DNA from 2 places in the Thermosporothrix sp. COM3 genome. Region 1 is predicted to be linked to the other one. Evidence: a T-box and tRNA genes for the amino acid it is inferred to sense, from the RefSeq annotation. Region 1 holds a T-box; the other holds one or more tRNA genes.
What was found. The T-box of region 1 lies ahead of serS (serine--tRNA ligase). A T-box ahead of a tRNA ligase gene usually reads a tRNA of that ligase, here a tRNA-Ser.
Positions count from the first base shown of each region.

Region 1 (11,482 bases):
CCATCTTCTCGTTGACACGAACGCGGCCACGATCCATATCAAGGCCCTGTTCAATCAGTTGCTCAAGGCCGGTGGTATTGGCACGGCGACTGACAGCCATCAGTACGTACTCGCTATTGAAGGACTGTTCACCCTTGTCGGTGGTGGTAATAACCTTCTTCTGGTCGCCATCATCCTCGATTGCCTCAACCTTTGCGCCGGTCACAATCTCGATTCCACGCTTGTTCAGGATACGGACCAGCAGCTTGCGTACCTCGTCATCGACGGGAGCCAGGATATTCGGTAGCATTTCCAGAATGGTCACTTTTGTGCCGATCGCGTTAAACATGCAGGCCAGCTCGACGCCGATTACGCCACCGCCGACACAGATCAGGCTCTTTGGAACAGCGGGCAGATTCCAGCAGGTATCGCTGTTGATCACATTGCGCCCGTCGATACCCGGCATAGGCGGCATCAAGGGGACGGAGCCATTTGCCAGAATGATCTTGTCCGCGCTGATGGTTTCCTGAGAGCCATCATTCTTTTCGATGCTGATAGAGCGGGAGGCGTCAACGCTTGCCTTGCCTTCAAAGACATCGATTTTATTTGCTTTCATCAGTTGGCCGACGCCGCTGGTCATGCGCTTTACCACTTTATCTTTATAGGCAACCGCCTTGCGCATATCGAGGGTAGGTTGCTCGGGAAGGCTAATACCCAGATCATCCAGTGACTCCATGTTGTGCAGTACTTCTGCGATGTGGAGCATGGCTTTTGAAGGGATACAACCGACATTGAGGCAGGTTCCGCCCAGATATTGTTTTTCCACGATCGCGACACTGGCACCAAGTTGTGCGGCACGGATAGCGGCGACGTAGCCGCCTGGTCCTGCACCAATCACTGCTACATCATAGTTTTTGCTTGCCATAAAGAAAACTCCTGCAAGTGAATAATCTATTTGCATGTGTGCTGACAGCTTCGATTGCTTTCCTCGTGTCAGCCAGTCGTAAACGGGAGCGTGTTTGACCTGCTTGTACACTTGTCTGCCGGGTACTCCTCAAGCGTAAGAGAGAGCAGCTTGAACGCTCCGCCTCGCTGGAAGCCTTTTTTGTCCATGTCAGTATATCACGTTTGAGCAGGCAAGGGCTATGCGGTCGAGTTTTCGGTTGAAGGGGTTGCAGCGCTACCTGTTATCATCATAGACTCATCCACAAGGACTGGCCTTTTTGGCCTATTGAAAGCTTTTTCTGGCTCGACTTGCCCCGGTGAGGCGTTTCTACTGATAGAGCTATGTTTTCATTATGCTTTTGTTTTTGTCCTGCTAACACTTACTCAGATTGCGTGAGGCGTCTTGCAAGGGAGGCTGAGCGCAGTACGCGGACCCGCTTTGAAAAAGGGGATCAGTGATCCTGTACAGGGCGTCCAGGCAAGGTCTGGGGCCGAGGGGCAAGGTGGAGGAGGACTGATTTGACCGCTTCGTTTTTTTATTGGGGGTTCTACTATGACTTCTACAAGCGAATTACGTGCAATTATTGAGGAATTGGAGTTAGTAGACATCGGGGACGCTGTCAGTTACTTTGGTGAGGAACTCTATGGTGAGGACGATTTTCCAGCGCTGGAACAATTAACCGGGCCGACTGGCGAGCTTTCGGAGAAGGCCGGAGCCTCTCAGTCACCGCTGCTTGCAGATACATTGTACGAATGTCCCTGCCATTTGAACATGCAGCATTATAACTGTATGTCCTGGTGATAGGGTGCTGAGGGAAGAAGTCCCGCTTCTTCGGCGGGGCTTCTTCTTTTTTGTCTGCCAACAGATCAATATTTCGCGGTCGTCAGGATCTTGATGCGGCTGCGGGCATGAGGAATGCCACACTCGCGCAATTGCCTGACTACCTGCTCGATATCATAGGAAACGCGTCGGATCTCGGCATGCCAGCTTCCATCCTGCCATGTTAACAGGCCATAGGAAGCACGTGCATCTTCGTCTCGGGGCAGACCACAACTGCCGACATCGACTAACAGGAGCTGTCGCCAGTGTCGAACATACGGAATATGGAGGTGTCCAAAGGCGAGCGCTCCAATAGTGGCATTAAGCGAGCCGAGTTGCTCTTCCAGCGTCTCATCTGAGGCTGTGGGGAAAATGGCCTCGTTCTGTGTCCGGGGGCTTGCATGGACAATCAAGGCGTTACTCCCATGCGGGTTGGTAATCAGGTGTGAGAAGGGCAGAGCGGACAGGTAGTCGATGCCTTCCTGCCCGATCTGTTCCTGTGTCCAGGCGATGATGCGGCGTTTCTTCGGACTTTTCGTGGGAGCTCCTGTGATGGTGTCAACGTCCACATTTCCCTGGATGACCGGACACTGAAGGCTCTGGATCAGTTGCAGGACCTCTTTGGGTCGAGGCCCGTTCAGGCAGAGATCACCAGCAATCACCAGATGATCGACTGGCGCCTGTTGGGAAAGATCGTGCAGCACTGCTTCAAGCGCTACCTGATTCCCATGAATGTCGGATATAATAGCGATACGCATAAATGTTATGTATCCTGGAAGTAGGTTTTCTCATCGTTTTTTTTGGTACCGGTCTCGGACTCATTGAAAGGGGCTCTTTCTTCAGTATAGCCCGGCAACGTACCACTAGCGTAATAGCACATCCAGGGAGGAAGCGAAATAGTATGGTCCATAAAGTAGGAGTTCTTTCTGATACTCACCTTCCCAGGTTTAAGCGGCTTCCAGAGGCTCTCTGGGAGCATTTTGCTGATGTAGAGCAGATTATCCATGCGGGTGATCTCTCGGTACTCTCGGTGCTCTCGGAGTTGGAAACGATCGCACCTGTTGTCGCAGTGCAGGGGAATGTCGAATATGATGAGGTGGTAGAGGCGCTTCCCATCAAGCGAGAGATACAGGTTGGCTTTTGTCGTATTGGCATTGTGCATATTCTGGGTGATTCAAAATATTATGCACGTAATGCTCTAGTAGAATTTCCCCGGGCCCGGGTGGTCGTTTTCGGACATAGCCATGTACCCTACAATAAAGAGCAGGATGGGCTGCTGCTCTTTAATCCTGGAAGCGCTACAGATCGTCGTCGCCAGCCAACCTGTAGTATCGGCATGTTGTATATCGATGATGAAGCGCTGTCGGTGCGCGGAGAAATTATTCCGCTTGCCTCATAGAATCTTCACCAATGAGGGCGTGATGCTGGCAAGGTTCGGGCAACCAGCCAGTGTCATCGCCAGTGCCAGTTCAGAACGCAAGATTTCCAGCACGCCGCGTACACCTTGAGCTCCGTTTGCGGCTAGTCCCCACAGCACAGGACGACCTACCAGTACAGCGCGAGCGCCAAGCGCCAGCGCCTTGAGGATATCGGTGCCGCGTCGGATACCACCATCCATGTAGACCTCACAGCGGCCTGCGACAGCTTCAACCACTTCTGGCAGTGCCTCAATGCCGGCCATAACCCCATCAAGCTGACGACCGCCATGATTGGAAACAATGATTCCATCGACGTGATGTTCCAGGGCCAGCAGCGCATCTTCAGCGGTCAGAATGCCCTTCAACAGAATGGGCAGGCTGGTCACGCTTTTGAGCCAGTCGACCGTTTCCCATGTATCAATCTTATGGCGTTCGGTTGGATTGAGAAAGCCTTCGGAGAGCTGGAAATTTGCGGTAGGAAGCTGCTGAAGCTGGTCAAAGTTGTTGCGCAGGTCACGTTCGCGATGTCCAAGTTGTGGCATATCGACGGTAAACACAATCGCGCGATAGCCTGCCTGCTCGGCCCGCTGAACCAGCGTCCGGCTGAAGTCGAGGTTGCGATGCGTATATAACTGAAACCAGATTGGCCCGGTAGCGGCTTGTGCAATTTCAACCACATTTCGTGAGGCCGCGGTGCTGGCGGTAAAAATGGTATCACAGTTGCCTGTGGCCTGCACTGTGGCAATTTCAGCGTCGGGATGAGCCATTGAGTGGGCTGCGGTAGGTGCGACAATGACGGGCATGCTGATCGGCGTGCCAAGTGCGGTGGTACGCATATCGAGATTCTTCGTATCAACGAGCATGCGCGGACGGATGCGAATACGCTCAAAGGCGCTACGATTGGCGCGCAGGGTCACTTCGTCGTCGCTGCCGCCATTGTAGTAGTCCCAGGCTAACTGATCCAGTTTCTCGCGGGCCAGCTTCTCGTAATCAAAGACGTTGATGGGGTCCATAAGGGGTCTTTGCTCCTTCCATACTCAAAGAAAAGGCGCGTCTGCTGCTTCCCGGCAGACGCGCACAGGGGTTTTATTGTTTCGGGTGAATGTACTCCTGACCACCCATATACGGGCGGAGTGCCTCGGGAATCCGTACGCTTCCGTCCGCCTGCTGGTGATTTTCCAGCAGCGGGATCAGGATGCGTGGCGAGGCAATGGCAGTGTTATTCAGTGTGTGAACGAACTTCAGCTTCCCATCTTCGTCGCGATAGCGGATATTAGCGCGACGGGCTTGCCAGTCATGCAGGTATGAGCACGAATGGGTCTCTCGGTAGCGGTTCTCGCTCGGCACCCAACATTCAAGATCATACATGCCGACCTTGCCATCACCCATGTCTCCGGTACAGACGTTGACCACGCGATAGGGGAGCTCAAGCGCCTGCACCAGCTCTTCCGCGTTTCTCAGAAGCTGCTCATGCCAGCGAACCGATTCCTCATGGTCGTTTTTGCAGATAATGTACTGCTCGACCTTATTGAACTGGTGGACACGGAAGACGCCGCGTGTATCCTTGCCGTACGTTCCCGCTTCCTTACGGTAGCAGGGGCTATAGCCAACAAAGCGCAGTGGCAGCTCTTCGGCCTTGAGGATCTCATCTTTATACATGCCGGTGATCGAGACCTCGGCAGTGCCAACAAGGAACAGATCCTCGTCCTCAACCTCGTATACCTGATCGCGTCCTTTTGGGAATTGTCCATTGCCAATAAAGGCGAAATCGCGGGCCATTGAGGGCACGATAAGCGGCATGAAACCTTCTTTGGCCAGACGATCGAGAGCGAAGTGAATCAGGGCAAGTTCCAGGCGGGCTGCGTCGCCCCGCAAGGCGTAGCTGCGGGTTCCGGCAACCTTGACCGCGCGCTCGATATCGATCAGATCAAGATGCTGCATGAGCTCATAATGATCGCGCATCTCGAAGTCGAACTGTGGTTTTTCGCCCCAGTACTTAATGGGCACATTGTCATCCTCATCTTTGCCAATCGGGGCGCTTGGATCGGGAATATTGGGGACCAGCAGGAGCATCTGATAGCGCTCGTCCTGTAAGCGGGTCAGTTCTGGCTCCAGTGCTTTCAGGCGCTCCGAGAGCTGTTTCCCTTCGGCAATAAGTTGAGTGCGCAGCTCCACATTCTTCTCTTTCGCAGCTTGCTGAATCTGCTTCGAGAGCTGCTTCTGCTGAGCGCGGGTCTGGTCAACTTCCTGCTGCATATTGATAACCTGCCGGTCAAGCTCAAGCAGCGCGTCGATATCGATCGGGTTGTTTTTCAGTCGTGCCGCCTCTTTCACGAGATCCGGATTGTTTCGGATAAAGGTAAGATCTAACATCTGTCAAACTCCTCTTTTCAGACAATAAAAAAACGCCGTGTCCTTTTCTTTCAGGACGACGACGCAGAATATGCTCTATCGTGGTGCCACCTTGTTTTATTCACCTGTAAGTGAACCTCGTTGTTGTCCGGTAACGGGGACGAACCGTAAACGCTGTTCGCGCAGGCTCCCGGGTGGATTTCGCTGAAGGTGTATCGCTGCGTTGCACCATCCCGCAGCTCTCTGAGATCACCCAACAGGTACTTATCCCGTTCATCGCTTGATATTTTGTTGTGCTGAACTGATATATCGAGAATAACACTGGGTTTGCGCTTTGTCAACCCTTATGAGGTAAAAGGGGAAGAGCAGCCTCCCGGGAGACTGCTCTTTGCTGCTTAGAGATTCCAGACTTTGAAGTTTTTGAACGCAACGTCTGTAGGCTGTGACTCCGCGTCGCAGAATACCCCGACCTGTCCGCTGCTGTAGGTACTATCGACCACGCTATCAACATAACGTTTGTTGATGTAGAGATACATGGTGTCACCCTGAGCGATAACAGTGATTGTGTTTGTCTCGCCGGAGCCAGTGCGCATCATATCGGTATGGTTAGTCAGGATTGAACCTTTAAAGCTGCTGTTCTTCTCGACATGGACTGCATAGGTGCCGTCGCTCTTAAACGAGAAGAGATAGGCATTCCCGCCTTTTGCATCGCCGCGCAGAACCAGACCACCTGCATCGCCTTTTACAATCGTCATCTCGACCTCAATGGCGAAGTTGGCGTAGTCGGTTTTCTGGGCATAGCAGGTCAGGAAATATTTCTCTTTGTTCAGCGTCGAATGATACTGGCCATCGCTAAAGTTGCATCCGCCTCCATCATTGGTTTTACCCACGTTCCAGTTCGCGCTATCGTTTGCTGCCAGTGGCGACGAGAGAACGGGCTTCCCTCCTGTGGCCTGCGTATAGAGACTCTGAAGTGTCGTTTGTGTGGCAACAGCGTTCGCTGTCGCCTGTGCTTGAGCAGTCGAAGTTGCATGTGCTTGCGCGACGGATGTTCCTGTCACCTGTGCGTTTGCAGTTCCCGTGGCCTGATTCTGGGCTGTCACCGTTTTTTGGGCTGTCGCGGTCTGGTCGGCCTGAACCTGGTTCGGAATAATGACGCCAAACGTTACAATTGCGCCGAGAATGAGTAGCAGAGCAAGCGCTGCTGAAATAGCGATCAGTGCGGTTCTCTTCTTCTTTGGCGGTTGTGGGGGGGTAGGAAAGCTACCCTGCGATGGCGCGTTGTAGGGGCTGGAACCGGAAAACTGTTGCGGCGGATAGTTCGCGGCAGAACCAAATTGCCCGGGGGTATGGTGCGGGTAGCTGGCGACAGGGCCAAATTGACTGGGTGTTGGCTGTGGATAGTTCGCGGCAGAGCCAGGGTGATTGGGAGTCTGCTGCGGGTAGTTTGCGGCAGAGCCAAACTGATTGGGAGCCTGAACATTCGGGTAATTGGGTGAGCTCCCGTATGCTGCCTCGGTCGCATAGGAAGAGGCCGTTTCCTGATACGCCTGATTGGAATCAATCGGCGCAGGGATTGTTGAATAGGTTTCGTGTAGCGGCTGATGGTTGGCTCCTGAGCCCTGAGAAGAAGGCGGTTGTGAGAGGGGAGGAGGAGCCGGAAAATCTTGCTGAGCAACCGGCGGCGGGCTGGCTACCGTTTGTGCCGAGTAGTCATTGCTGCTAAAGCCCGGTGTGCTCGGCGTACCAGGGTTCTGATAGCCACAATTGGTGCAGAACGAGGCCCCTGGTCGCAAAGGCTGGCCGCAGTTAATACAATATTGCATGCAAAAACTCCGAGAACTCCAGATAAGTACAGATAGAACGCAAGAAAGTGCCGTACAGGATAAGGTCCTACTAGCATACCATTCTTTCTCGGTTGTGCCAAGTTGGCAGTCTCGCAGTACTTCTCGCACCCTATCATACCATGCGAGAGGCTCGATAGCGAGGGATGGAAGTGCTTTGCTATGATTGACTTTACTCAGGTGATAGGGTAAATTCAGAAGGAAAAGTGGAGAAGAGAGTGAGGGATGAGGAAAGGAGAAAGAGAGGTGGAAAATATGGATGAACTGGCTCTGTCATGGAACCAGCCCACCCATTGTGTTTTCTGCTTAGACAAGACCCAGTTCCCACCGTGCGTCTTCTGTCATCCGCTCAGGAGACCAGGGAGGATCGAAGGTGAGGTCGACTTTGCAGCTTTTCACGTTTTCGACCTGACGTACACGCATGTCGATCTCCTCCATCACCTCTCCGGCCATCGGACAACCAATAGCTGTCAGGGTAATGGTGACATCTACGTGCCCTTCTTCCTGGTTTATGTTAAGGCCGTACACCAGCCCGAGATCGACGATATTGACCGGTATCTCTGGATCATAGCATTCGCGTAAGGCGTCCAGTACTTCTGCTTCGTTAATCTGTGCCATTCATCGGCTCCTTGATTTTGCTCCTGTTTAATCCGAGTAAAAAGGTCGGAATATACTCTTGTAATATACTGTATTTCCGGGCAATTGTCAAAAGCGACTTGCATCGTCCTCTTATTATATCTGTTACTATCAATATGGGTGATAGATAATAAGGCTTTTGTAAGGAGTATTCTATTCTGTTACTATCAATATGGGTGATAGATAATAAGGCTTTTGTAAGGAGTATTCTATGCGGCGTTTTATTATCGATACAGATACAGCCAGTGATGATGCAGTCGCGCTGGTCATGGCGCTGACATATCCTGATGTGACGATTGAGGCGATCACGGTGGTATGCGGAAATATGCCACTTGAGCAGGGGGTACAGAACGCGCTCTACACGGTTGAGTTGTGTGGCAAGCAGGTGCCGGTCTATCCCGGGGCGGTTGCACCGTTATTGCGGCCATTGGAGGCAGCTCACGATTATCATGGACAGGATGGTCTGGGAGATATCGGGTTGCCCTTGAGCGGAAGAGTGCCCGCGGAGCGCCATGCGGTTGATGTGTTGCGTGAAACGATTCGGCGCTATCCCTCTGAGATCACGCTGGTGGCCCTGGGGCCGCTGACCAATCTAGCGCTTGCTCTCACGCTTGAACCGGAACTGGCGTCTCTGGTTCGAGAGTGTATTGTGATGGGGGGCTCAGTCTCTGGTGGTAATGTAACCCCGGTTGCGGAATATAATGCCTGGGTCGATCCTGAGGCAGCGAAAATCGTGTTCGCTTCGGGTATGCCAATCAAGCTGGTTGACTGGCAGCTTTCAAGTCGCTATGGTATGTTGACTCCCGAGGAAGAAGGTCAGCTTCAGGCACAAGGCACGTCGCTGGCCACGTTCTGTGTCGATATTCAGCGGGTGGCGCGGGAAGTCAGTCAGAAGAATCTACAACGGGGCATTGTGCTGGCTGATCCGCTGACAATGGCGATCGCGCTTGAGCCAGAAACGGCAACCGAGACGGGCCGCTTCTTTGTCGATGTCGCGACCGATTCGTTAACTCGTGGCCAGACTATTGTGGATATCGGGAATGTTCTTCAGCGTGAGCCAAACGTAGAGGTTGTTCTGACCGCATCCCATGAGCGCTTTGTGCAGCTCTTGCATCGGGCGGTCCGCTAGCAAAGGGAGCATGAGTAGTTTCCAGTGCGAAGATCTGGAGACTACTCACCGACGCTCAGTGTGAGGGATATGAGGCAAGCACTTCTTCCAGTGTTGGCATGCCCGATTGAGCGCCAAACCGCGTTACTTTGAGCGAGCCGGCATAGACTGCGAAGCGCAGCGCCTCCTCTGCCTGCTTCCCTTCGGCAAGGGCAACGGTCAATGCGCCTACAAAGCAGTCCCCGGCGGCTGTTGTGTCCACAATCTGGATGCGGGGGGCCGCCTGATAGACGCAGCGTGGTTTGTGCTCCTCGTTTCGGGTGACCAACACAGCTCCTCTGCCTCCCAGGGTGATAACAACCGTCTGAATGCCATATCCCTGTAGGACCGTGGCGACAACCTGTGCATCCTCCGTCGTGTTCACTTGCTGGCCGCTGAGGTGGCTGGCCTCGGTTTCGTTGAGGATCAGCACAGAGACCTTTTGTAAGACCTCTCGTGGCAGGGAATGCGCCGGGGCCAGATTGAGAATAACGGGAACGTGAACCTTATGGGCAGCTTCGATCAGGCGGGTGACCGTCTCGATAGGGATTTCCATTTGTAGTACGAGGGCCTTTGCCTGAGGAAGTGCCTCTTGAATTGCTGCAAAGTGCTGTTCATCTCGTCCGACCTGCATATTGGCCCCGCCTGCAACAACAATCGAATTTTCGCCTTCGGGCAATAGAAAGATGAACGCAACGCCGCTTGATTCTATAGGATCTGTGACGATCAATTCAGTGTCAATCGAGTGTTTGTGAAGCTCTGCTACCAATTGCTTGCCAAAGGGATCGCTCCCTACTCGTCCGGCCATGCTGACTGAGCCTCCCAGTCGGGCCATTGCAACAGCCTGATTGGCCCCCTTACCGCCCGGGATGAGTTTCAAGGAACCGGCCCCGAGCAATGTTTCGCCTGGCGCGGGGATGCGAGGAACGCGTACTACCTGATCCATATTCAAGCTACCAACAACAAGAATTGAGCCCTGCTTCATTCTATCCTCCTCTGTTTGAGCTGCTCCTTTTACCCTTGATCTTCTGCTCGCACACTCCATTTCTGTAGATACTCTTGAGCATACACTATAGTTGTAGCAGGCTGCAATAGATCTTTGCAATAACGCTTGCAGATCAGGAAGGATGATAGGGTGTGATCGTTTTCATGCTGCGGCAATAGGTTATCAGGCGGTTGAAAATGGGCAGGTTTTCCAGTGCTGCTACGCTGCCAACCAGCATCAGCTTCTGTTGTGCCCGGGTTAGAGCGACATTCAGACGGTGCGGATCAACCAGGAAATCGCGGCGGAGGGTGTCGCGGGCCGGTTCTCGTGCGGTCGCAAACGAGATAATAATGACCGGGCGCTCTCCTCCCTGAAAGCGATCGACGGTATCTATGCTGATGTCTGGTGTTCCCTCCCATTCGTAGCTGATATCTGGCTGAAGCAGGGTTCGCCTGAGCAGCGCTACCTGAGCGCGGTAGGGGGCGATAATGCCAATATCCTGCGGCGCAACGCCTCGGGCCAGCAGCCCACCCACCAATGCTCTAACTGCCTGTGCCTCTGTCGTACTGATTTTGTGCTCGTCTTCGTTGCCCGGCACATCCAGAAAAACGAGCGGATGACCGGGAACGAGCATCGGGACGACAAAGGCTGGTTCTGGTTCGGACAGCTTTTCGGGCTTTCTGGTGAAGCGGAGGCGCTGGTTTGCGATCTCTGGTGCTGCTACAAGCTGGTCCTGATAGAAGACCCGCGAGGCGAAGTGAGAGATCCATTTGTTCATACGATACTGCACCCGTAACGGCACGCAAGCGCTGATCGCCTGTGGCGCCTGTTGCATATACTCGTCATCCAGCCGCTTGAGCTGGCTGAAGAGCGATTCGCTCAAACCAAGCTCGGCTGCTTCCTGACTCTGGACCAGCGGCGGGAGCTGCTTTTCATCCCCAACAAGGATAAAGCGTTTGGCGAAGCGAAGCGCTCCCAGAATTGCGGGAATCGTCAGTTGTCCGGCCTCATCAATGACGGCCACATCAAAGTGCAGGCCATTTTCACCATACTTGTCTGATGACCATGTGGCGGTGGTTGAAGCGATAACGGGCATGCGTTGCAACACCTCATGTACGCTTGCAGGATCGTCGACCAGCGTTTGCAACAGGCGATGCTGCACCTGTGGATCGATGCTCCGTTCGTGCCCCAGGCGAATGTAATCGGTGAAGCCCTCTTTTTCGAGGCGCTTGAGGATGTTGTCAACGGCCTGATTGGTAAATGCTGCCAGGAGCACGCGCTTGCCCTCAGCACAGAGGCGTCTGACGATCTCCGCAATAACACTGGTTTTGCCGGTTCCTGGAGGACCATGCACAA
Region 1 is NZ_AP019376.1:4,433,948-4,445,429, reverse strand. Features, by position in the region: gene lpdA (dihydrolipoyl dehydrogenase) at 1-904, opposite strand, end outside; gene KTH_RS18810 (hypothetical protein) at 1,478-1,726, shown strand; gene KTH_RS18805 (metallophosphoesterase family protein) at 1,792-2,502, opposite strand; gene KTH_RS18800 (metallophosphoesterase family protein) at 2,646-3,143, shown strand; gene KTH_RS18795 (alpha-hydroxy acid oxidase) at 3,138-4,175, opposite strand; gene serS (serine--tRNA ligase) at 4,249-5,535, opposite strand; T-box leader at 5,584-5,800, opposite strand; gene KTH_RS18785 (zinc-ribbon domain-containing protein) at 5,910-7,340, opposite strand; gene KTH_RS18780 (metal-sulfur cluster assembly factor) at 7,665-7,976, opposite strand; gene KTH_RS18775 (nucleoside hydrolase) at 8,206-9,123, shown strand; gene rbsK (ribokinase) at 9,179-10,126, opposite strand; gene KTH_RS18765 (AAA domain-containing protein) at 10,260-11,482, opposite strand, start outside.

Region 2 (11,482 bases), 110 kb from region 1:
ATCATTGGAGCAATTCTACACGATACCAGTCTGAGCCAACGCGATATTGACGCCACTGCGCTGCTCAACTGGGGCTTCGCGAAGCTGAAGGGCACCCTGTAGGGCTCGGGCATCGGGCCTCTTAGCTTGCAATCCAGGAGAGCAGTTTGTTACAATGACTGGTGGAACACCCCCGCGTCTGGCGTTCCACCACCCTGCACCCGGGACACCAGAAAGAGACAGCGCCACCCTCCGTCACTCTTTCGTGTCCACGCATTATTTTCCTGGAGGCAATGATGTCTGACAAACCAAAGATCCTGGTCACACAAAAGGTTCCTGACGCTGCCTATCCAATCCTTGAATCCTTCGGGATCGTCGAGGCCAACGAAGAGGAGGGGGTCATCTGGTCGTATGATGAATTACTCCACCGTGCTCCCGGTCATGACTATCTCTTCTGCCTGCTCACAGATACCATCGATGCACGTTTCCTGGAAACCTGTGCAGCCGCCAATCCGCGCCTCAAGATGATCGCGAATATGGCCGTTGGCTTTAACAATATCGATGTTGCCACCGCGACCCGACTTGGCATCGCGGTCAGTAACACCCCTGGAGTGTTGACCGACACCACCGCCGACCTTGCTTTTGGCTTGCTTCTGGCGACCGCGCGCCGCATCCCCGAGTCTGAACGCTTCTTACGTGCCGGGCGCTTTACCGGTTGGGAACCACTGCTGTTTTGTGGGGCAGAGGTTTACGGCGCGACACTGGGCATTATCGGGGCCGGCAGGATCGGTCAGGCGATGGCCAGGCGTGCCTCGGGCTTTAACATGCGGGTGCTGTATCACAACCGCTCGCGCCTGTCAGCGGAAGAAGAACAGCGCTATAACCTCACCTTTGTCTCGTTCGAGGAGCTGCTGAAGGAGTCCGACTTTATCAGCCTGCATTGCCCCTATACGCAAGAAACACATCATCTGATCGGTGAGCGCGAGTTTGCACTGATGAAGCCCGAAGCCATTCTCATCAATACCGCCAGAGGTGCAATCATCGACGAAAAGGCGCTTGTCCGAGCGCTCCAGACAGGCCAAATTGCCAGTGCAGGACTGGACGTATTTGAAAACGAACCGGCGATTGAACCAGAGCTCTTGCAGATGGAACACGTCGTCCTGGCTCCCCATATTGGTAGCGCTTCCCTGAAAACGCGCTCCCTTATGGCAACCACAGCCGCGAACAACCTGCTGGCATTTCAGAAAGGGGAGGTACCGCCCAATATCCTGAATCCTGATGTGCTGGATCAACAATAGCACAATCATCGGCTCTTTCGTGATATGCTGACAAATGTATCGAAAATCATAAATTATGCAACGGATGCCACGCTTCAGTGTCGAGGTGTGTTCTTCAGTATGCAAGGAAAGGTAGGCTCTCATTACAATGACCCAGATAACCCCATCCCGATCGCAAATACCTGAACTCAATCCGCCCTATCGCCTCTTGCTCGGCCCTGGCCCCTGCAATGTCGATCCACGCGTGTTACGAATCTCCTCTGCGCCCCAGCTCGGGCACCTCGATCCCGAGATGTTCACCATTCTGGAAGAGACAGCCGCCCTGCTACGAGAGGTGTTCCAGACAAAGAATGACATGACGCTCTGTGTTTCTGGCTCAGGCTTTTCGGGTGCGGAAGCTGTGCTCAGTAATTTGCTCGAAGAAGGCGACACCCTGATCGCTGGTAGCCTGGGCTTCTTCAGCGGACGCATTGTGGACATCGCCTCACGTGTCGGTGCAACAGTCATCAATCTGGAAACTGAGCCAGGCAAGCCGCTTGAAGCTGCCACGCTTGAAAAGGCGTTTCAGGAGAACCCGGGTGTCAAGCTCTTTGCGACCGCTGTCGCCGAGACCTCGACCGGCTTAAGGCAGCCACTTGAGGAGCTGGAACGTGTCACGCACGCGCACGGAGCACTCTTTGTGGTTGACGCGGTTTGCGGCCTGGGCGGTATCCCTGTCAAAGTCGATGAATGGAAAATTGACGCCTGCTATGCGGGCAGCCAAAAATGTCTGGGGGCGCTCCCCGGCCTTGCACCCGTTACCTTGAACGAACGAGCGCTTGAAACCATCAAGAAACGCCGCAAGCCAGTTCAAAGCTACTATCTGAATCTGGAAGCCCTGAACCGCTACTGGAACGGAGATCACACCTACCATCACACGATCTGCAGCAATCTGGTGTATGGCATGCGCGAAGCCCTCCGCATCACCTGTGAGGAAGGATTGGAAGCCCGTTTTGCTCGACATCAGTTGCATGGAGATGCTCTAAAAGCAGGAATCAAGGCGCTTGGCCTGCGGATTCTCACCGAGCCCGGCTATGAGTTACCTGTCCTGACGGCTATCCTGCTCCCGGAAGGCGTTGACGAAATGCATATCCGCAAAACCCTGCTCTCGCGTTATAACATCGAGATTGGCGGTGGTTTTGGCGCCCTTCAGGGTCGCCTGATCCGCATCGGTCTGATGGGCTACAACGCCAATAGCCAGAACGTCTATACCGTGCTGGAAGCGCTGGAACATGTGCTCCCTGAGAGCGGTTATCCCGTTACCCGAGGCACTGCAATCCAGGCCGTCGATGATTTCTACGCGTCTCAGCACTAAGACAGAAAAAAGAGAGCAGACAGTATCCCTCGAACAAGGATTTGTCTGCTCTCTCTTCTAGTTGCCCTAGCGGGGCATCGCCACCTTGCGCTCATCGCCAAGCACAATGCGATGCTCTTCCAGCTTGTCAGCAAACGATGTTCTGATACGGTTCAGGATCTCTTCGGGCGACAGCGTAACGCCGCCAGAATCTAGAATACAGAAAGGTGAACCGACCATATTATTCATAAAGCCGCGCACCTTGCGTGTTACCAGGCTCCCACGTTGAAGGAACGTCTCCTTGTTTCTGGGAAGCACACAGAGCACTTTCTGTGCCTTGCCCTGCTGTAAAGCCGAGATATCAGCAAGATAGAGGCCGGCTATCTCGTTCCACGGCAGGAAGCCACCAAGCTCTATCGGACCAAGCGCAGGGAGATTGTACCGGATGCCCTCCTCATCCACGACTACCAGAGGTTTTGTACTCAACATATGAAACAGGGCCGGCACATTGCCCAGACCCCAGACCATCAGGAGACCCCGCGATGTTGAGGAGATTGTTTTGATCAGGAAGTTCGCGCCTTTCCGTGTCGCCAGAAACGCCAGTCCGGCTCCGGTAGCCAGATTGCGCACATTCGACTTAACCCAACGCCCTCTATCGGTATACGCAACGATACTGCGTCCTTTTGCTTCGTTCCCTGTCTGTTCACTCATATAACTATGCTCCTTCCGCTCATAGATTGCGCTCCTTCCGTTGATCGCTACTTCATTTACGGATAAGGAAGAAAAAAGGTTCGTTTTTGTCCCATATTTCCACTTTACGAAATAGAACATCTCTTCTATAATAGAAAAATAGCAAAAGAAAGGAAAGCAGGCAATGCATTCATCTCATGACCTGATAGAACGCTTCTGGCAGACTATGAGCGAAAGACGCTTCGAGGATCTGGCAGTATTTCTTCATGATGACTTCACCTGTGAGTGGCCGCAAACGAGGGAGCGGATTCGCGGCAAGGAAAATTACATTGCCGTGAATGCAAATTACCCCGGAGAATGGACCATCACCATTCACCGTATTCTGGCAAGCGAGAACGAAGCGGTGACCCTCTGCACAATGGCCTTTCAGGGTCAACAGGAAACCGCGATCTCTTTTTTTGAGCTACGGGATAGTCTGATTGTCAAAGAGGTTGATTACTGGCCTGAACCGTATACTGCTCCGGATTGGCGAGCACAATGGGTCGAAATGATGCAGTAACTGGGCAAAAAAAGAAACCTCTCTGTGTGAGATACAGAGAGGTTTTCCTGGCAGGGGAGACAAGACTCGAACTCGCAACCGCCCGATTTGGAGTCGGGTGCTCTACCAATTGAGCTACTCCCCTAAGGGAACTAAAGAGCACATATTGAATATGCGCTCTTTCTGGCGGAGAGGGAGAGATTCGAACTCTCGGAGGGGGAATACCCCTCAGCGGTTTAGCAAACCGCCGCACTAGGCCACTATGCGACCTCTCCGTACGTCAGGCTCATCACCTTTCTCCAACATATTAGCAGGTTCTTTAAAGCTTGTCAATAGCTTTGTCTGGGAATTTTTCAGACTTTTCGCAGCGCTCACCTGCAAGAGAAGGGATTCACCCGGAGCGATCTTATTGTACCATGCCCCGTCAAGCTTACCGCTGGTATGTCCAGCTCAGGCACTCACCATTGCGGAAAAGCATATGACCATGAAAAGGACGCTCATCCTGATCGAACACCATCGGCAAAAAATATCTGTCGCTTGGCCACATAGGAAGCGTAGCCAGAGAATCCAGCGGAACCCATACCAGCGAGCCTTCAGCGTTCCCGGAATGCTGCTCGCCATGCCAGCGATCGATACGGAAAATGAAGCCGAACCAGTCCTGCCCCTGTTTACCGAAGCCCTGCCACATAATCGACCCCCGCAGAGTCATCTGATCCACTTCCAGACCAGACTCTTCACGAATTTCCCGCTTCATGCAGGTTGCCACATCCTCTCCGACCTCAAGCCGTCCACCCAGGCCATTATATTTCCCATAATGGAGATCATCAGGCCGTTTGTTCCGGTGGATCATCAAAACCTGCTTGCCATCAGGAGACAGAATATACCCGAGCGTAGCCAGAACCGGTGTCACCATGACCCGAGTTACCCCTCTTTCTACTTGAGATTGACCGTCACATACAGACGCCCGAAGAGCAGTATAGCAAAAAGCACATGTTCCCTACAAGCGTTCACCCGACCTTCAGCCGACTCACGGTGCTGTCTTGAAACATATTGACATATTCCAGAAACAAGGAGAGACGAAACGGCAACTTGCGGAGAGCCGGAACCCCATATTCCTGAGCCATAATAATGTTCCAATCGTAAAAGGTCAGAATTACGACCGGAACTCGATAATACTCGATACAGTGTAAGACCACCTGAAAATGCTGCCCGTATTCTCCCGGCTCGATAATGACAAGATCGCACTTAAGGAACTGATCTGGGATACACGCATATATATCAACCCGGTGTCCTTCCAGTTCTAATGCATAGCGCAACATGTCCTGTATGGACAATTCGTTCTCGATGACAGCGATACGCATAGTGTCCGCCCTCCTCGGCTTCAAGCGATACATAGCAGATTTCCATTCGTTATTAGAAACTATAACACACTTATGGTCCAAATCCTATTAAAATGATATTAGAGTATCTTCTATGTCACATATCTGATAAACAACTGAGAAATGAAAGAGTGACATTTGTGAACTTTTGTTTGCACATTGTAGTAAGAAGCCAACAGAGACATCTTCGCTCCCCAAAAGAAAAAGCGAGGCCAGAGCGACCCCGCTTCTCCTGATAGCCTTTCAGGCTTCAGGAAGCAACAGCTTCAAATCGCGGCGCACCAACTTGCCAGAAGCGGTACGCGGCAACTGAGAGACAAAGTAAATAGCCTTCGGCACCTTATAGCGAGCAAGCCGCTGTTCAGCATAGCGTTGAAGCTCACTTTCTGAGACCTGAGCCCCGGGATGCAGGCAAACACAGGCCACAGGTACCTGTCCCCACTGGACATGTTCTCGGCCACAGACTCCCACCTCTGCCACGGCGGGATGAGACAGCAGAGCCGCTTCTACCTCGGCTGGATAGACATTTTCCCCACCAGAAACGATAAGATCTGTACGCCGATCAAGCACATAAAGATAGCCTTCGGCATCCACATATCCAATATCTCCGGTCGAGAACCAGCCGTCAAAAAACGCCTCACTGGTCGCGTCAGGGCGATGATCATAGCCGGGGGTGATTGTTGGCCCTTTCAGGTAGATAGTTCCCGGCTCTCCGGGCTTTGCTTCCACTCCATCGTTCAAAATGCGCAACTGCACAGGCAACAGAGGTTTACCAGCGGACCCGAGCTTGCGCAAGGCATCCTCGGGGGCCAGCGTTGCCGCCTGAGAACAGGCTTCGGTCAGGCCATACGTCTGCACAACGGGCACATTGCGCGCCGCACACGCTTGCAGCAAAGGTAAAGGTGCAGGACCTCCGCCGAGTAGCGCACAACGAAACGTCTCAGGATAGCGCTGTCCCTCATCTAACGCGTTCAGCATGCGCTGAAGCATGACCGCCACCACCGAGATAATCGTCACACCATCCTCGCAAATAGCCCGATTGACAGCCTGAGCGTCAAACTTTTCCATCACATAAATCCTGATACCATAGATCACACTGCGCATCAGGATCGAAAGGCCACCAATATGAAACAATGGCATGCAGGCAAGCCAGCAATCACGCGCATGCAGCCCCATATTCAACGCCGAGCCAACAGCATTCCACCATTGCATAGCATAGGTAATCAGAACACCCTTTGGATGTCCGGTAGTACCTGATGTGTACATAATAGCCTGTGTCGCGTTTAACGAGATCTCTTCGCTTAGCGGGACATCCTGCTCGGTCGCCGCCTCAAGCCATACGGCATAGCGCTCGTCCTCGCTCCCGGTCAGCAGCGCGTGCTGCTTTAATCCCGGCACCATCTCGGCAATGGTCGCGACCGTCGTTGCAAACCGCGGCTCATACAGCAGCAGATCAGCTCGAACATCCTGTAACTGCCAGCACAGTTCTTGAACCGACAAACGAATATTCAGCGGGACAAGAATAGCCTTCAAGCGTGTCAGGGCATGGACACAGATCACCAGCGCCGGGCCATTCATTGCCATACACGCGACACGACTCCCCTCCTGCACGCCAGCCCCGGCAAGCTGCCGCGCCAGCCGTTCTACCTGCGCATTTAGCTCAGCAAAGCTCCAATGAACAGAACCATAGGTGAGAGCACAACGCGTGGGGTAATTCTCGGCACAGCGTTTGAGCCAATTGGGCAACACAGTTGTTGTTGTCATGGAAGGAGTTTCTACCTTCACTCTCCCCTCACCTCTTTCACTGCATATTTTTTCAAAGCATCTTGATCAAGAGACATTCCCAGACCAGGACCGGCAGGTACTGTCATAGATCCCTGCTCGATCGGCAGGGCTTCCAATAGCAGGTCATCAGCCAACAGATCCAGCGTCGCCAGCCCACAAGGCAGTGTCACTTCGGGCGAGGCCGCAGCAAGATGCAGGGTTGCGACAACTCCGATTCCGCTTTCCATCGCATCCGTTACCACACACTGAACATTATGGCGCGTTGCCTCATGAATAATCTGGCGCGACATATAGAGACCCCCTGTCATCTGCGGCTTGATAATCAAAATATCAGCCGCCTCCCAGGCCACAATACGTCGGGCATTCTCAAGGTTATAGACGGCCTCATCAGCAGCAACGGGAATCGCCACCTCCTGACGCAAGCGATACATGCTGTCCAGATCATAGGCTCTGAATGGCTGCTCCACATACTGAATATCGTACGAGGCGCAAGCATTCAACACCCTGACAGCACGCTCAAAATCCCAGTGCTCATTGGCATCAAGGCGTAACCCCACATCTGATCCAACGGCCTGCCGAACCGCCGCGATGCGAGCAATTTCATCTTCTTCGCTCAATCCATTCGCCACCTTGAGCTTCAGACAGCGAAACCCACGTTGGACCGCCATTCGAGCGGCCTGCACTGTCTCATCAATGCCACTCGCCCCGATAACTGCATTGACAGGAATGGCACTCTTTCCTTTCCCGGAATCGTGCAAGAGCTGGCTATACAGCGGAACGCCGCGCATCTTACTGACCAGATCGAGCAGGGCCACCTCCAGACCAAACACCGTGGCAGAAGGCAACTTGACGGAATCGAGCAGGTTATAGAGCGTCGAAAGGGCGGCGAGAGGCTCACGTCCTTGAAGCTGTGTCAGCAATGGAGTCAGCGACTGCAAGACAGAATCGAGCGTTTCAGCATGAAAATCTGCGAGAGGGGCAGCATCGCCATAGCCGATGTGCCCACTCGCAGAACGTACCTCAAGAATTGCACCGCTGCGCACAGCTAGCTTTCCATGAGCAGTTGAAACACCCGTGCGTAGCGGTATCCGGTACGGATGACAGAGAATATCAACAATACTCATGGGTTACCTTATGGCAGGCGTGGGAACTTCGAGAAGTCGGGCTTGCGCTTCTCAAGGAATGCGTTTTTGCCTTCCTTGCCTTCCTCAGTCATGTAGTAGAGCATGGTCGCGTCACCGGCCAGATCCTGAATACCAGCCAGGCCATCGGTATCAGCATTGAAGGCAGCCTTGAGGAAGCGAATCGCAATGGGGCTCTTCGCCAGAATCTCTTTCGCCCATTTCACGGTCTCTTCTTCCAGTTGCTCCAGAGGCACAACTGCATTGACGAGACCCATGTCCAGCGCTTCCTGAGCGCTATACTGGCGGCACAAATACCAGATCTCGCGGGCCTTCTTATGGCCGACGATGCGGGCCAGATAGGTAGCTCCCCAACCGGCGTCAAAGCTGCCGACTTTCGGGCCTGTCTGACCAAAACGAGCATTGTCAGCAGCAATGGTCAAGTCACAGAGAACATGCAGCACATGTCCGCCACCAATCGCGTAACCTGCAACCATTGCGATAACGGGCTTGGGCAGATATTTAATGACACGCTGCAAATCAAGCGCATTCAGGCGGGGCACGCCGTCACCTCCAACATATCCCCCCTCGCCGCGTACGCGCTGATCGCCACCGGAGCAGAAGGCACGACCGCCAGCACCGGTCAGAATCACAACGCCAATCTCCTGATCCTCACGACAGCGATTAAAAGCATCGATCATTTCAGACAGCGTTTCTGGACGGAAGGCGTTGTGCACCTCAGGACGATTGATGGTGATCTTCCCAATGCCCTCAGCCTTCTCGAAAATAATGTCCTGATAATCACATACTTTCTGCCATTCGACAGCCATAATACTTCATCTCCTGACTAAACTAGGAATTTCCAGGGTAGCAGGAAACTGCCCCCCTTCTTCATCTTAGCACCTTTGTGCAGAATTGTCCTACATACTGGTTGTATGCCTCTGGTCGTTCGAGATGAATAGCATGGCCTGCTCCCGCAACCCGTTGCCATTCGACTCGGGGAAGCCGACCGGCCATCATCTCCGCAATTGTGCAGAATTTGGTATCCAGCTCACCGGTTAACAAGAGCGCCGGGATGGTTAATGACGATAGCCGCTCATGTAAAGCTGGCTGTACGCCCGTGCCCACACCACGCAGGCTATTTGCCAGTCCCAGGGCACTGTTCTGGAGCCGCTGAGCCCGAAGCGCCTGCTGTCGCGCCTCCGAGAGCGATTGCTGTGAAGCAAACAACGGGAGCCGCTCCCAGTAGTTGACAAAGGCAGGCACGCCCTCGCGCTCAATCCGCTCCGCTAGAGCCTCATCGCTGCGCTGCCGTTCTATTCGCGCCTGAGGATCTGCCAGCCCGGGCGATGCACTTTCTAGAATGACCGCACGGAAGAAGCCAGAGAAAGCGCAATAGAGGGCGATGCGCCCCCCCATTGAATAGCCCAATAGTGCAGCCTCGCCTTCGCGAATGCCAAGCGTGCGCAAAACGGCCAGAATATCTTCAAGACAATGCTCCATCCTGTAGCGCTCTGGATCGGCAGGCACGTCAGAGGCTCCATGCCCGAGCATATCCAGCGCGATCAGGCGAAGCTGATACCGAGCCAGCCCGGCAAACAGGGGGCGCCACGTCGCCGTGCTCCCGGTAAAACCATGCAACAGCACCAGTGGCGGGTGTTGCTCATGGCCATACCATTCCGCGTTGAGATGGACACCATTTACTGCAATCCTCATCGGTCATCTTGCTCCAACAGATCGAAGTCGTCGTCGCCCTCCTGTACTGGCTCGAAGATGGCCTCCCCGGAGATGACGTCGGCCTCGTCCAGTTGTTGTTTTTCGGGTAGGCGCTCTTCCTCGTACAGGCTCTCAGTATTGGTATCATGCAGTTGCGCCAGCGCCCCGCTGACCGCCTGCCAGAGCTGTCGATGCATCTGCACATTGCTCTCGCGCTCGGTCCGAAGCTCAATTACGTGCAGACCACCCATTTCAACACTCTGCTCAACAAAAGCGCGGAACTCGCTCCAATCAGAGACAAGCGCATAGTTTCCATTGTACATCTCAACGACATGATGGAATTCCAGTCCAGTTGGCGTCCCGAATAACGCCTCAAAATGCTCGGGGTGCGCGGCCTGAGGCAGGAACGAGAAGATACCACCACCATCATTATTCACCAGAATGATAGTCAGATCGAGTTTATGCAAATGCGCCGCGAGCAGACCATTCATATCGTGAAAAAAGGAGAGATCACCGATCACCAGAAAGACCGGTTCTTTTTCTCCGGTCGCCGTGGTCGCAGCACTGATACCAAGCGCGGTCGACACCACGCCATCAATGCCATTTGCTCCCCGATTGCCATAAATCGCGACCGGCTTTTCAGTATGCCAGAAGAAGGTATCCAGGTCACGCACAGGCATACTGTTGCCCGCAAAGAGAATCGAGTTCGCGGGAAGTGTTTCGGCCAGCTCAGTGAACAATCGCCCTTCAAATGGCTCCTCAAAGTGTTCCATTGTCTGTCGCAAGGTCTGCCTCGTCACGCTATCGGCGCGCTGCCAGAGCCGCAGCCATGCGATATCACCCGGGCTCTGCTGTGGCTCTTCCGCATAGGATTTGACCGCGTGGAAGAGATATTGCGCCACCGCCACCGGGTCAGCCTGAATCACCTCAGAAGCGAGCTGCGTTGGCTCAGGCCAGTCACTGTACCCATCAATCACAACCTGAGGGCAGTCTTTATAGCGCTTCATGTAGAGCAGCAGAGGCTTTGAAACAGGCATCGCCCCAAAGCGGATAATTAACTCGGGAGCCGCCTGTTCAATAAAGGCCGCATCGCGCAAGAACGCGTCATAGCTGGTGATGATATGATCATAGAGCGTTGGGCCGCCTCGCAACTGGGACAGAGGATCAGCCAGCACCGGAATCCTCCAGGCGCGAGCCATTGCCGCCAGCATGACCGGAAGCCGTGGGTGCAGATGAGGACCGACCACAATCAGGGTGCGCGGTGTCTCTGCCATCTTCCGCGCAAGCTCAACAAAACGATCGCCTGCGGTGATCTCCACATAGGGGCTGGAATGCGCCTCGCTTACGGTGACATAGGGCTCACCATCTGGACGCCCATTCCAGGCGATCGGGTCACGTTGCTCAAGGGGCGGCAACGGTTGCGGATCGGGCGTCAACGGCTCACGGAAAGGGAAGTTCAGATGTACTGGGCCAGCCGGAAAAGCCATTGTAAGTGCTGCTGCGCGACAGGCCAGTGTCCGAATATAGCGCAATCCTGTGTTGGTTGCTTCGGGTAAGGCCGCCTCCTGATACCATTTCACGTGGGTGCCATAAATGCGATTCTGGTCGATTGCCTGCGGTGCACCACACTCACGCAACTCATGGGGTCTATCAGCAGTCAGAAT
Region 2 is NZ_AP019376.1:4,321,874-4,333,355, forward strand. Features, by position in the region: gene KTH_RS18325 (D-alanyl-D-alanine carboxypeptidase family protein) at 1-102, shown strand, start outside; gene KTH_RS18330 (2-hydroxyacid dehydrogenase) at 162-1,277, shown strand; gene KTH_RS18335 (pyridoxal-phosphate-dependent aminotransferase family protein) at 1,405-2,610, shown strand; gene KTH_RS18340 (hypothetical protein) at 2,677-3,300, opposite strand; gene KTH_RS18345 (nuclear transport factor 2 family protein) at 3,464-3,838, shown strand; tRNA gene KTH_RS18350 (tRNA-Trp) at 3,887-3,962, opposite strand; tRNA gene KTH_RS18355 (tRNA-Ser) at 4,002-4,092, opposite strand; gene KTH_RS18360 (NUDIX hydrolase) at 4,248-4,730, opposite strand; gene KTH_RS18365 (DNA-binding response regulator) at 4,825-5,178, opposite strand; gene KTH_RS18370 (o-succinylbenzoate--CoA ligase) at 5,440-6,960, opposite strand; gene menC (o-succinylbenzoate synthase) at 6,978-8,105, opposite strand; gene menB (1,4-dihydroxy-2-naphthoyl-CoA synthase) at 8,114-8,932, opposite strand; gene menH (2-succinyl-6-hydroxy-2,4-cyclohexadiene-1-carboxylate synthase) at 8,994-9,818, opposite strand; gene menD (2-succinyl-5-enolpyruvyl-6-hydroxy-3-cyclohexene-1-carboxylic-acid synthase) at 9,815-11,482, opposite strand, start outside.
Region 2: it has a tRNA-Ser gene. The T-box ahead of serS (serine--tRNA ligase) is inferred to sense a tRNA for this amino acid. The anticodon was not compared.